DNA from 3 places in the Exiguobacterium sp. E17S genome. Region 2 is predicted to be linked to each of the others. Evidence: riboswitches for the same ligand, from Rfam matches in the RefSeq annotation. Region 2 holds a riboswitch; each other region holds the start of a gene.
What was found. Region 2 has a riboswitch for thiamine pyrophosphate ahead of thiT (energy-coupled thiamine transporter ThiT). Riboswitches for the same ligand answer to the same signal wherever they lie in the genome.

Region 1 (4,213 bases), on a different contig from region 2:
CGATGCGGTAAAAGTGCTATTAGATCAACGAACCGCACTCATCGTCGATGCGATCAGCGCCGTCGGAACCGGACGTTTCTCATACGCTGGTTGCAAATTCGTCACGACCGTCTCCGGAAAAGCAATTGGTGGTTTACCGGGTCTTGCGTTCATCGGTCATACAGACAGCATCCTACCTTCTCCACGAATTCCACGTTATCTGGATCTCGGACTCTATGCGGAAGGCGTCGCCTTTTCCGGCTCATCGAACTTGTTGCTTGCTTGTCAGGCAGCGCTCGATGCCCTTGATCTCGATCAAGCCGCCATCAAGATGACTTATCTCGAACAGGCCGTTCGGGCGACTGGTTTCAACCTGCTTGCGACGCAAGAAGCACAAGCGCCGGGAATTCTGACGATCGTCCATCCGTCGGCAACCGCTTTAGGAGACGCTCTCCGGATCCAGGGCTATCATGTTCAATATGAAAGCGACTATCTCGTCCATAATCAATGGCTCCAAATCTCAACGATGGGACAGACGACGATGCGGCACATCGAACGTCTCATCCGTGTATTAGTCCGTGAAAACCAACGCATCACCATAAAAAATGAAAAAATGAAAGACCTCTTAACCCTTGATTTCAAGCGGTTTGGAGGTCTTTCGACTTTAAAAAATAAAAAATAGAGGTTTAAGGATTTAAAACATAGGGGTATAAACTCACTAGCACCGCATCAAACCGGTGACTTACTCACACATGTTTCTCAATATCAGCGTAATGACCTGGGAGAGAAATGCAAAGTCACGAAAGCGTCAGATTCAAAAGAGTCTGAAACCGATTGTCTTAGCATGTTTCATATTGTTCAGGACTTGTCCTGCTCCTACATTCATTACCTTTTGAGGGCTATACCAAATTCAAGGGGGAAATGAACATGTCAGTTAAATTAACAGCCGAAAAACGCGAGGTACGTCCACGCTCACTCCGTAAACAATTACGTCATGAAGGAAAAGCTCTTGGTGTCGTGTATGGTTACAAAGTGGAAAGTACACCAATCGCATTTGAAGAAAAAGAATTGCTTAAAATCGTTCGAGAAAACGGTGAGAACGTCTTGATTTCACTGAAACTCGACGGTAAAAATATTAACGTCTTGATCAACCGTCGTGATATGGATGTCTTCACACCAACTGTCGATCACGTTGAATTCATCGCCGTTAAAATGGATGAAGAGACAGAAGTCGAAGCAGACGTCGTACTCGTCGGGGAAGCAGCTGGCGCGAAAGTCGGTGGATTCCTATCACAGACACTCTTTAAAGTAACAGTCGCAGCAACACCAGATAAATTACCAGAGAACGTCGAAGTCGACGTCACAAACCTCGAAATCGGCGATTCAATCTCTGTAGCTGATCTTCCGGAACAAAAAGATTTCCGTATCGTCACAGAAGGCGACATTCAAGTCGCAGCTGTCGTCGAATCAACGCTCGAACAAGAGCTTGAGGAAATCGAAGAAGCAGAAGCTGAGGCACAAGCGGAAGCTGGCGAAGACAACGAAGCGGAAGCTACGGAAGAGTCTTCAGAAGAAGCAAAAGAAGAGAACGAAGATAACAAATAAGTCGTTTATCGATACGCCCTTCGTGGCGTATCGTTTTTTTGTGTCTTGACAATAGACAGAAGATTGCCTAAAGTGAACAGCGTATCATCTATTACCATATCCACTAGGGGAGCCCATTTGGCTGAGACGATTCACTTCGGACCCTTCGAACCTGATCTAGTTCATACTAGCGTAGGAAAGTGGAGCGATCACATCCAATGACTCCTGCTGCGCGCAGTTTTTCTGAGGACCGCTCTCTTTTTACGGAGGGCGGTCTTTTTTGGTGTCTCCCCCACTTAAAGGAGGACGAACACGATGCAACACTGGAAAATGAAAGAAATCATGGTCATGATGATGCTCGCCGTCGCTTGCGGCGTCATCTATCTCGGTTGGTCAACACTCTGGTTACCGATGTCTGCAATCTTCGGACCAGTCGGTGCCAACTGGATGTTTGGGATCTGGATCATCGCGAGCCCGCTCGTCGCAGCAATCATTCAAAAACCAGGTGCTGCTCTCATCGCGGAAATCGTCGCGGCAGCCGTCGAGCTGTTCACGGGTAGTCACTTTGGTTTATCGGCTCTTCTCATCGGGGTCTGCCAAGGGCTTGGTGCGGAACTCGTCTTTGCGATGACGCGTTATCACCGTTATGACACCTGGACATTGATGTTATCGGGTGTTGGAGCCGCAATTGGTAGCATTGTCTATAGTTTGATCGCGAACGGATTCGGTTACTACACGACGACGACGTTGCTTGCGACAACAGGTTTACAATTGATCAGTGGTGCATTACTCGGCGGTTTGCTTGCAGCGATTCTCGTCCGTCGCCTTGTTGCGACCGGTGTCTTGAACGGGTTTGCGGCAGGACGTGCGAAACGGGAAGTCGCATGATTACTGTCGACGATCTCAGCATCCGCTATCCGGGTCAGATGAAATCGGTGCTCGATCATGTATCGCTGACGATCGAACAAGGAACGACCCTTTTGCTTGGACGCAGTGGGAGTGGCAAGACGACACTGCTTCATGCCCTAGCCGGACTGACACCGGAGACGATTGAAGTCGAACAGACTGGTACCGTTACCCGGTCCGGTTCGGTCGGAGTCTTATTTCAAAATCCAGAAGAACAATTCTGCATGGAAACGATCGGACGCGAAATCGCTTTTAGTTTAGAAAACCGGTCGATTCCACGTGCGGAGATGGAGGAACGAATTGAACGCTTACTTGCACTCGTCGGTCTCCCTCTCCCCTTCTCGACACCGATCGCGAGTCTATCCGGGGGGATGAAACAGCGCCTCGCGCTCGCCGCGGTCCTAGCGCTCGAGCCGGCGATCTTATTACTCGATGAACCAACAGCCCAGATTGATCCAATCGGACAACACGAGCTGATGGCGTTGATCTTTCGGATTCAGAAAGAACACGATTTAACGATCGTCTTGATCGAGCACCAACTCGATGTCTGTTTACCGTACATCGATCAGGTTGTCTTACTTGAGAACGGAACGATTACTGCGACGGCGCATCCGCAGGATTTGTTCTCGCAGGCTTATACAGAGCTTCAATCGAAAGGCATCGCTGTTCCTTCTTTGTATCCGTACACGTTAGAGACGCTACCCATAGATGGACCACAAGCAGCGCGACTTCACGTGCTTCCTCCAGTCGCTACAGCCGGCATTCCCTTGTTGCACGTCGCTGCATTATCGACGAAAGCCCCTTACCCGCTGACCGATGCGACATTTTCCCTGCAGACAGGAGAATGGGTGATGCTGCTCGGAGCAAACGGCTCCGGGAAAAGTACATTACTTGCAACACTCGGTCGGTTGCTCTCGCATCAAGGAACATATCGGTTCCAGGAACGTCCGGCTCAGCGTTACTCCCGGCGACGCTTTTATGAGCACGTCGGCTATGTCTTCCAACAACCGGATCTGCAGTTTCTCAAACTGACGGTCGAAGCAGAAATCGACTGGAGTCACCGGGCAGCGACGAGTGACGAGCGCACAACATTACTCGAACGGCTGGAACTCGCATCCGTCAAACAGCAGTCACCGCTTGCGCTTAGTACAGGGCAACAACGACGACTCAGCGTTGCGACGATGCTAGGGCAGACGAAGGATTTGTTGTTGCTCGATGAACCGACGTTCGGACAGGATGGATTGACGACACGGCGGCTCATGGAACAGTTGTTGACGGAACAACAAAACGGAACGACGCTCGTCATGGCAACACACGATATGGAACTCGTCGCCCGATACGCGGATCGTGTCCTCGTCATGGAGCAAGGGCGGATTGCTTTTGACGGACGTCCGAGCGAGTTATTCGCTGACGTTCCGTTACTCGAACGCTGTCAGCTGCAACGTCCACTTTCTTACCAATTCCAGGAGGTGAAGCGCCATGCAGACGAACGCGTCACCGTTCGCTAAACTCAATCCTGTCATCAAGGGGAGCGGATTGTTTTTGATCATGTTTGCCTTAATTGCAACGAACGACTGGATCAAGACGTTGGTGTTCCTGAGTTTTGCTATCGCCTTGCTACTCCTCTCCGGATGGAGTCCTGTCGATTTCTTGAAACGGCTCGCACCTTACAGTCTATTATTCTTATTGACGTTCTGGATGATGGCGGCGTTTGGCAAAGGTACGAACACGCTCTGGTCGTTCG
Region 2 (4,213 bases):
TCGAACGCGAAAAGTCGGATGAAATCGCGCGAGGTAATGTGATCCGGCAATCGATCTCTGCTGGGACGGAAGTGATCGCAAAAGAACAGACGATTACGATCACTGTCTCAGAAGGAACGTCGTCCTTTGAATTGAAAGACTTGACGAACTTATCGAGTGATGAAGCGAAAGCGTATCTCGATGAAATGGGTCTCGACGGTACGTTTGAACAAGAATTCTCAAGTGATGTCAAGCTCGATCAAGTCATCCGTCAATTCCCGCAAGCAGGAGCACAAGTCGAACCGAACGACTCCGTGACGGTCTTCATCTCAAAAGGTGAGGAAGAAAAAACGGTGACAGCGACGTTCCCTGAAAAGGTCGTCTATGATGCGGTCAGCGAGAACGAGGACGAGGAACCACCGAAACAAGTCATCCGGATTGAGACGGAAGATGCGAAAGGGAAGCGGACCGTCATCGAGGAATCGATTGATCAAGATGAGACATTCGACGTGCCGGTGACGATTGATCCAGGAGAAGAAGGAAAAATTACGATCTATAAAGACGATACGGTGTATCGTTCAAAAACCATCACGTACAATCAAGCAAAAGACGCACAATGAATGTGATGAAAAAGGAGTGCATAGGATGACGGAACAACGCATCGAAGAGAATCGAGAAGGAACGATCATACGTCTGCAGGGTGGCTTTTATGATGTCATGACACCAGAAGGAGAGGTCCGTTCACGGGCAAGAGGGAATTTCCGAAAACGCGGCATCAGTCCAGTTGTCGGAGACGAGGTCGTTCTTCATATCGAAAGTGAGACGGGATATATTCTCGAAGTGAAGGAGCGGGACAACTTTTTAGTACGCCCTCCAGTCGCGAATATCGACCAGGCATTGCTCGTCGTCTCGGCGGCAGAACCTGATTTTTCAGCGCACTTGCTCGACCGATTTCTCGTTTTGATCGAAGCGAAGGAAATTCAACCCGTCATCCTGTTGACGAAGATGGATTTGCTGGACGATGTTAAAGGACCGGCTGTCCGAGAGGCGATTGCCGCTTACCGGAAGATTGGGTATACGGTCATCGAGACATCAAGTGAGACGTTAGCAGGTATTGAGCAAGTCCGTCCGTTACTTGCTGGAAAAACGAGCGTTCTCGCCGGACAATCCGGTGTCGGGAAAAGTTCATTGCTCAATGCACTGGAGCCCTCTCTTGATTTAGAAACAAGTGCGATCTCGAAATCACTCGGACGCGGACGTCATACGACGCGCCACGTCACATTGATGCCGCTTGCCGAAGGATTGATTGCCGATACGCCAGGTTTCTCGAACCTCGATTTTCCGTATGATATGGAAATCGAGGATGTACGGTGGAGTTTCCCTGAATTCGTGGCTGTACAAGATGATTGCAAATACCGAGGTTGCTTGCATTTGAATGAACCCGGTTGTGCCGTCAAGGAAGCCGTCGAAGCCCAAGAAATCATGTCCTCTCGTTATGAGAACTATGGTATGTTTATAGACGAAATCAAGAATCGAGCCCGGAGGTATTGAAGATGATTAAAATTGCACCATCTATCTTATCAGCAGATTTTGCGAATCTCGAACGCGATGTTAAAGCAGTCGAAGCAGCAGGCGCGGACTATATCCATTTTGATGTCATGGACGGTCAGTTCGTACCGAACATCTCATTTGGATTACCTGTGCTTAGCAGCTTACGTCAAAAGACGGATATGATTCTCGATGTCCATTTGATGATCGACCAGCCAGAACGTTTCGTCGAGGATTTCGTCAAAGCAGGGGCGGACATCGTGACGTTCCACGTCGAAGCGACGAATCATGTCCATCGTGTCTTGCAACAAATCAAAGCAGCGGGCGCAAAGGCAGGAGTCGTCTTGAATCCCCATACGCCATTATCAACGATTGAACATGTCCTTGAGGATGTCGATATGGTTTTATTGATGACGGTCAATCCGGGCTTCGGTGGACAAGCCTTCATCGAGCGTGTCATGCCGAAACTCGCAGCACTTGCGCAAATGAAAGCAGAGCGTGGTCTGACATTTGAAATCGAGATTGACGGTGGCGTCAATCCGGAAACGGCAAAGCTTTGCATCGATAACGGTGCGAACGTTCTCGTCGCAGGATCAGCAATCTACAATGCACCAGATTATGCGGAAGCGATCACTAGCATTCGTCAAGGGGCTGCCGTATAATAAGAACGAGAAAACGAAATATGATGACCGCAAGGGGTGTCGCTTGAAAAGCGGCTGAGAGGAGTCTTTTAGACTTTAACCCTTCGAACCTGTTCCGTTCAAACGGACGTAGGGATGTGGCGCACGCAGGCAGTACGGCGTTCGTCGTACTGCCTTTTTGCGTCCTCTCGTACAATGAAGGAGGAAAATAGCATGAAACGGTTACAAATGATGATGGAAATTGCCATCTTCGCCAGTCTCGGAGTCGTCTTTGATTTACTGATTCCATTCAAAATGCCACAAGGAGGCTCAATCAGCTTAGCGATGTTACCGATCTTCGTCATGGCATTTCGCCACGGTGTCGTCGGAGGGGTCGTCACGGGAGCGCTTGTCGGTACGATTCAATTGATGTTCGCTCCACAAGTCTTGACGATCGTTCAACCGATGCTTGACTATACGATTGCGTATGGTGTCGTCGGATTAAGTGGTCTGTTCGCGCGTCAAGTCAGACTAGCCGCGCGCAATGGACAAAAGAAAAGCTTGATGGCGTTCGTTCTCCTGGCGACGTTATTAGGCGCAGGACTCCGTTATATCTGTCATGTCATCAGTGGAATCGTCTTTTTTGCCGAGTATGCCGAAGGTCCAGTCGTACCGTATTCATTGATTTATAACGCGACATACATGGTACCGTCTTACGTTCTTTGTGGTGTCGTTGCGGGTCTTTTATTCACGACTGCGCCACGCTTACTCCGTTATTCGGCACGAGGCGTCTGAGATGCGGGCGATTCTCGTCTGTGCCGGTCCGCGAGAAGAAGCGCCGGATTTACGGACGTTTTGTCAGCCAGGTGACTTTATCGTCGGTGTCGACGGTGGTGTTCAGACGATTGAATCGTTTGGGCTGACATGCGACCTGACGATTGGTGATTTTGATTCTCTTGGTTATGTACCAGAAGGGGCAATCGTTCATCCGGCCGAGAAAGATGAAACGGATCTCGAACTGGCACTTCGTACAGTCTCAGAGAAGAAACAGTTTGAGGATACCTTCATTATCGGGGCGACAGGTGGGCGGCTCGACATGACCGTCCAAAATGTATATCTATTAAAGCGATACCCAGAGGCACGACTCGTGACGAAACGAGAAGAGGTACGATACTTGGCTGAGGGAACGTATGCAGTCGAAGCAGGGAGCTATCATTATCTTTCGTTCATTCCACTCGTACCATCGACTTTAAGCTTATCCGGAGTCAAATATCCACTTGATGCACATCCAGTACCGGTCGGAGGTTCATTGACCGTCAGTAATGAATGGTGTGCGTCAGAAGCGAAGGTAGAGCTCCATCAAGGAGAACTATTGATGATGCGGACGCTTAAGGAATAGCACAATCATAGGAAAGAGGCCGTGGATGACTCCGCGGCCTCTTTTTAGATGAAATTATTCTTCGAGTTGAGAAGGGGCGACACGGATGTCGCTTTGAGCGGATAGATGTTTTCCTTTGACGAAGAGATGATAACTTCCCCACATGACAAGGAAGAAAGGAACACCGATGTATAGAGCGATTCGTTGATCCGCTTGAAACGCAAGACTGACGAGGACGACGACGTTAAGTGTCAACGAAATCAGTGGTAACACCGGATAGAGTGGTGTCTTGAATTTCAGTTCGGATACATCGTGTCCGTTTCGGACGAACTGACGACGAAATGCAAGCTGCGAAGCAGAGATTGAAATCCAGCCGACTTGAGCCCCGAGTCCGGCTAAGGACAAGAGCCAAATGAAGACGGTATCTTCTGCGAAAAATGCGGTCAGAAGCGATAACATCGCGAACATCATCGTAAAGAGCAACGCCCGCATCGGCACACCACGTGCATTGACGTAAGATAATTTCTTTGAAATCATCCCTTCTTGCGCCATTGCCCATAACATCCGAGTCGCCGCATATAATCCGGAGTTTCCGACGGACAATAACGCTGTCAAGACGACGATGTTCATCAAATCAGCAGCGTACGGAATACCGATCGCATCAAAGACCATGATGAACGGACTGCTG
Region 3 (4,213 bases), 510 kb from region 2:
TGCCGGCATGATGGCGTGACAACCGAGTTCCTCGAGTCGCCGTGCAAGGACGACATCGTCCGACGTATACGGTAAGACGATGAAACCTTCTTTGAGTAATTCTTCAGAAGCCCGTAACGTCTCGATCGGATCAGGTAGTAACGTCTTGTCGCAACCGATCACTTCGACCTTCACCATGTCGCACATACCGGATGCCCGCGCAAGCTTCGCAAGCCGAACAGCTTCCTCCGCCGTCTTCGCACCGGCCGTGTTCGGCAGTAAATCGTACTTCGCTAAATCAAGCGCCTCCAAGAAATTCGCTTGTTGTTTGTCGAAAATATCGAGCCGACGGACGGCGAACGTCAAGATTTGTGAAGCGGACGCATCAATTGCTTCCTGCTGTACGGTAGCATCCGTATATTTCCCTGTTCCGAGTAATAATCGTGATTCAAATGTCTTTTCTCCAATTTTCAGCATGTTTATCCTCCTCCTACGAAATGAACGATTTCAAATGTGTCATTGTCCCGAACGACTGTCTGACCGTACGCCATGCGATCGATGATTTGTCGATTCTGTTCGACGATGACGAGCTTTTCTCCTAAGCCGAGTTGCGTGAGCATGTCCTCGATCGTTTCAATCTGATCGATCGTGTGGTCATTGCCGTTAATCGTAATGTTCATCGGACTTCCTCCTTCTGAATCAACCGTAATGTATTTACCAAGACTTCCGCTGTCGCCGGTGCGAGTAATATGCCATGCCGATGATGCCCCGTCGCTAGGAAGATCCGACGGGATGAATCGGCGACTCCGATATATGGCAAGCCGGACACCGTTTGTGGCCGTACACCGGACCAGACTTCTTCGATGACCGCGTCACGAATCGGTGGATACAGTCGTTCTGCTGCTTGAAGCAATGACGTGACCCCTGCGACACTGACACCGACCGTCTCGTCGTGCGGCAGTTCGGTCGCACCGATCAAAATCCGACCGTCTGCTTTTGGCACAAGGTAGACAGCGTCGTCAAACAGAATCGAGCGTAACGGCTGACCCGCGAGACGGACGGCGAGACATTCCCCTTTGACCCCATATGTCGCGATCGAAATGCCGGCTGTATCGAGCAAGGCTTGCGAACCCCGTCCGGCAGCGACCGTCACTGTTCGTCCAGTCCAGATTCCCGCATTCGATTCGATCCTAATGAAGTCATCGTTCTCTTCGATGCGTGTGACATCTACCTGTTCTTCAATCGATATGCCACGTGCGTGTAAGGCATACATCAATGCAGTCGTCAGTCGTCGTGGATCGATTTGACCGACAGCCGGAAACAGATGCTCGCGTCCTTTACGTTTTAACAAAAACGGTTGTTCCCGGTATCCACAATCGATGCCTGTTTCTCGCTCGAGACGACGTGCAAGCAGCGGATACAGACGACGACTTCGCGCGGCAAGTGCATGCAATTCCTCTCTGAGCTCGATGTCCGTCGCAAGCATCCCGGCAGCCGCGCGACTCGTTCCTTGTCCACCTGCTCCGCGTTCTAAGACGACGACGGATTCATTCTGACAGGCGAGACTGTAAGCAAGCGTCAAACCGATGACTCCACCACCGATGATGATGTGATCCGTCATACCCGTACCCCCTGATAACGCTTGACGGCAGCGAGTGGATCCGCTTGACCGAGAATACCCGATAATACAGCGATTCCGGTTGCACCGGTCGCTGCGATTTCAGGCATGCGTTCTGGTGTAATCCCACCAATTGCAATGACTGGTTTCGTCGTGAAGGTGACGACTTGCTTCAAGGCGTCAATCCCTCGTGGTGGCACGTCCGGCTTCGACGCTGTCGGATAAATATGACCGTACAGCAGTCGGTCGGCTCCTTCCGCTTCTGCTGCCAGTGCCTCTGCCAGTGAATGGACCGATTTCCCGATGACGAGATTCGGAAAATGACGTCGCACATCGCGGACACGCAAGGAACGGCGCGTCAGCTGCACACCGATGCCTGCGACATGGGCGACGTCGACCCGGTCATGAACCGTTAACTGTTCAGGCGAATAACCGTGCGTAAGGAGTGCTTCAATCAGATCAAGTAATTCTGCCGCCGATAAGTTCGGTTCACGTAGATGCAGCTGATCCGTATAGGGTTGAAGGGATTGAAAGGTCTTTATTTCGTCAAGCGGATTAATGGATCCCGTCGAAATCAGATGTAAACGCATCATGTTCTTCCTTTCCATACGAAAAAGGACCACTCCCGATGTTGAAGGGAGTGGTCCGAAAATGCGCTGAAGCGCTAAGGATATCTAGGGTTTCGAGCCACTTCCCTCCGCTAGTACGAACTAGATCAGGTTCAAAGGGTCCGGATACTTCCGTCTCAGTCTGCTGGGAGACTCCCCTAGTGTCTTTTCGTGTTTAATTGGCTTGCCCCATTAGTCTAGCATGAGTCACTTTGCTTCGCTAGTCCTAGTTGAGCGCTTCCACTTGCTGAATCAGCTCCGATTTCGTCGGTCGCTGTTGCTCTTGGCTGTCGGCATACGTCTGCTTTAGCTTCAAGATGCGCATTACTTTAGCATCGAGCATCTCCGGCGTCAGCGTTTTGTCTTTGACGGCTTGCATCACTTCAGCATGAACTTTTGCGTAAGCACCTGCCTCTGAAAACATCGCCATATCAGCTCCGTTGACGAGCGACTGACGTGCCGCTTCTGCGAGACCATATTGTTTCGTGATCGCCCCCATGACGAGATCATCTGTGATGATGACACCGTTGAATCCGAGTTGCTGACGCAAGAGGTCAGTCAAGATCGGCTTTGAGAGCGAGGACGGATTCGTATCGTCATACGCGGGATAGAGAATATGGGCGACCATCACCATCTCGGCGCCCTCTTGAATCGCTTCTTGGAACGGTAACAGTTCCGTCCGCTTCAATTCTTCCTTTGATGCCGTCACTTTCGGTAGCCCGACATGGGAATCGACACTCGTATTGCCGTGACCGGGAAAATGTTTGACGACTGGAATCGTTCCCGTCTCCTGCATCCCGTGCATCAGGGCCGTACCAAGCGTCGCGACGGTATTCGGATCAGCACTTAACGCACGGTCGCCGATGATCGGATTGTTCGGATTACTGTTGACGTCAAGGACCGGCGCGAAGTCCATGTTGAAGCCATAAAAACGTGACAAATGTCCGAGCGTACGTCCGACGTCTTCCATTTTCACTTCATCTGCTCCTTGCGCCATCCGTTGACTCGTCGGTAGACGTAATCGTTGATCCGGTACCCGGCTGACGCGTCCGCCTTCTTCATCAATCCCGACGAACGCATACGGTTTTTGGTTCGTCTCTTGAATCGCACGCGTGAACGTCAAGAGTTGCTCTTCCGACGTAATGTTTCCGCCGAGCAATAAGACCCCGCCAATCGCATGCGTCTGTAACAATTTCCGGTCAGCTGCTGAAAGTTCCGTGCCGGCGACTCCGATGTAGAGCAGTTGATCGATCTTTTCTGACGTCGACATCGTTTTAAGTTGCTGCTTTAATCGTGCTTGTTGTCGTTCCTCTTTCGTTGGTTCAGGTTTCGGTTTCTTTTCTTCTATCGGTTGCTTCGTTTCCGGTTGCGATGGTTTCGTTGGTTCCGTCGTCTCCTGCGCACACCCTGCAAGCAACAGACAACCGATTAGTACGGTTTTCTTCACAAAGGATCCTCGCTTCGCACACCATTGATCGAATAATAAACGGAAATCTCAGCGTTCAGGGATTGCGAGACCGAACAATATTTATCCTTTGATAACGAGATGGCGCGACGGACCTTATCTTCCGGGAGATCACCTTCGAGCCGGTAATGAATCGAGATCGACGTGAAACGCCGCGGATGGTCCTCTGCCCGTTCTCCTTCGATATCCATTTCGAAATGGGTGATCGTCAAGCGCATCTTCTCTAAAATCGAGACGATATCAATTCCAGTACAGCCGGCAACGGCATGTAGCAGCAGTTCAGTCGGTCGTGGCGCTTGGTTTTCACCACCGTTCTCTGGTGCTGCGTCCATCGCCAGATGATGCCCTGATTCCGTCTGTCCACTAAACCCCATCTGTTTGTTCCATGTCACTGTCGCTTGCATCGTTTCCACTCCTTTATAAGTAGTCTTCTTCTGTAGTATACGCAAAAAACAGCAAGCCTGGAAATTCACACGCTATTTCGAATAATGGTTCTTTTCCCGAAAACTCGCTTTGCGATACCCGACGAAATCGTTTCATGCT

Region 1: another riboswitch for thiamine pyrophosphate. It lies ahead of AC3B4V_RS11810 (ECF transporter S component); the one in region 2 lies ahead of thiT (energy-coupled thiamine transporter ThiT).
Region 3: another riboswitch for thiamine pyrophosphate. It lies ahead of AC3B4V_RS02620 (thiamine phosphate synthase); the one in region 2 lies ahead of thiT (energy-coupled thiamine transporter ThiT).

Annotation. Positions count from the first base shown of each region.
Region 1 is NZ_JBYLRU010000003.1:154,418-158,630, reverse strand. Features, by position in the region: gene AC3B4V_RS11820 (GNAT family N-acetyltransferase) at 1-661, shown strand, start outside; gene AC3B4V_RS11815 (50S ribosomal protein L25/general stress protein Ctc) at 907-1,584, shown strand; TPP riboswitch at 1,680-1,779, shown strand; gene AC3B4V_RS11810 (ECF transporter S component) at 1,879-2,451, shown strand; gene AC3B4V_RS11805 (ABC transporter ATP-binding protein) at 2,448-3,977, shown strand; gene AC3B4V_RS11800 (energy-coupling factor transporter transmembrane component T family protein) at 3,949-4,213, shown strand, end outside.
Region 2 is NZ_JBYLRU010000001.1:1,022,349-1,026,561, reverse strand. Features, by position in the region: gene pknB (Stk1 family PASTA domain-containing Ser/Thr kinase) at 1-599, shown strand, start outside; gene rsgA (ribosome small subunit-dependent GTPase A) at 625-1,530, shown strand; gene rpe (ribulose-phosphate 3-epimerase) at 1,533-2,189, shown strand; TPP riboswitch at 2,212-2,321, shown strand; gene thiT (energy-coupled thiamine transporter ThiT) at 2,382-2,942, shown strand; gene AC3B4V_RS05390 (thiamine diphosphokinase) at 2,944-3,546, shown strand; gene AC3B4V_RS05385 (amino acid permease) at 3,601-4,213, opposite strand, start outside.
Region 3 is NZ_JBYLRU010000001.1:509,142-513,354, reverse strand. Features, by position in the region: gene AC3B4V_RS02635 (thiazole synthase) at 1-456, opposite strand, end outside; gene thiS (sulfur carrier protein ThiS) at 459-659, opposite strand; gene AC3B4V_RS02625 (FAD-dependent oxidoreductase) at 656-1,600, opposite strand; gene AC3B4V_RS02620 (thiamine phosphate synthase) at 1,597-2,190, opposite strand; TPP riboswitch at 2,273-2,375, opposite strand; gene nagZ (beta-N-acetylhexosaminidase) at 2,432-3,652, opposite strand; gene AC3B4V_RS02610 (OsmC family protein) at 3,649-4,074, opposite strand.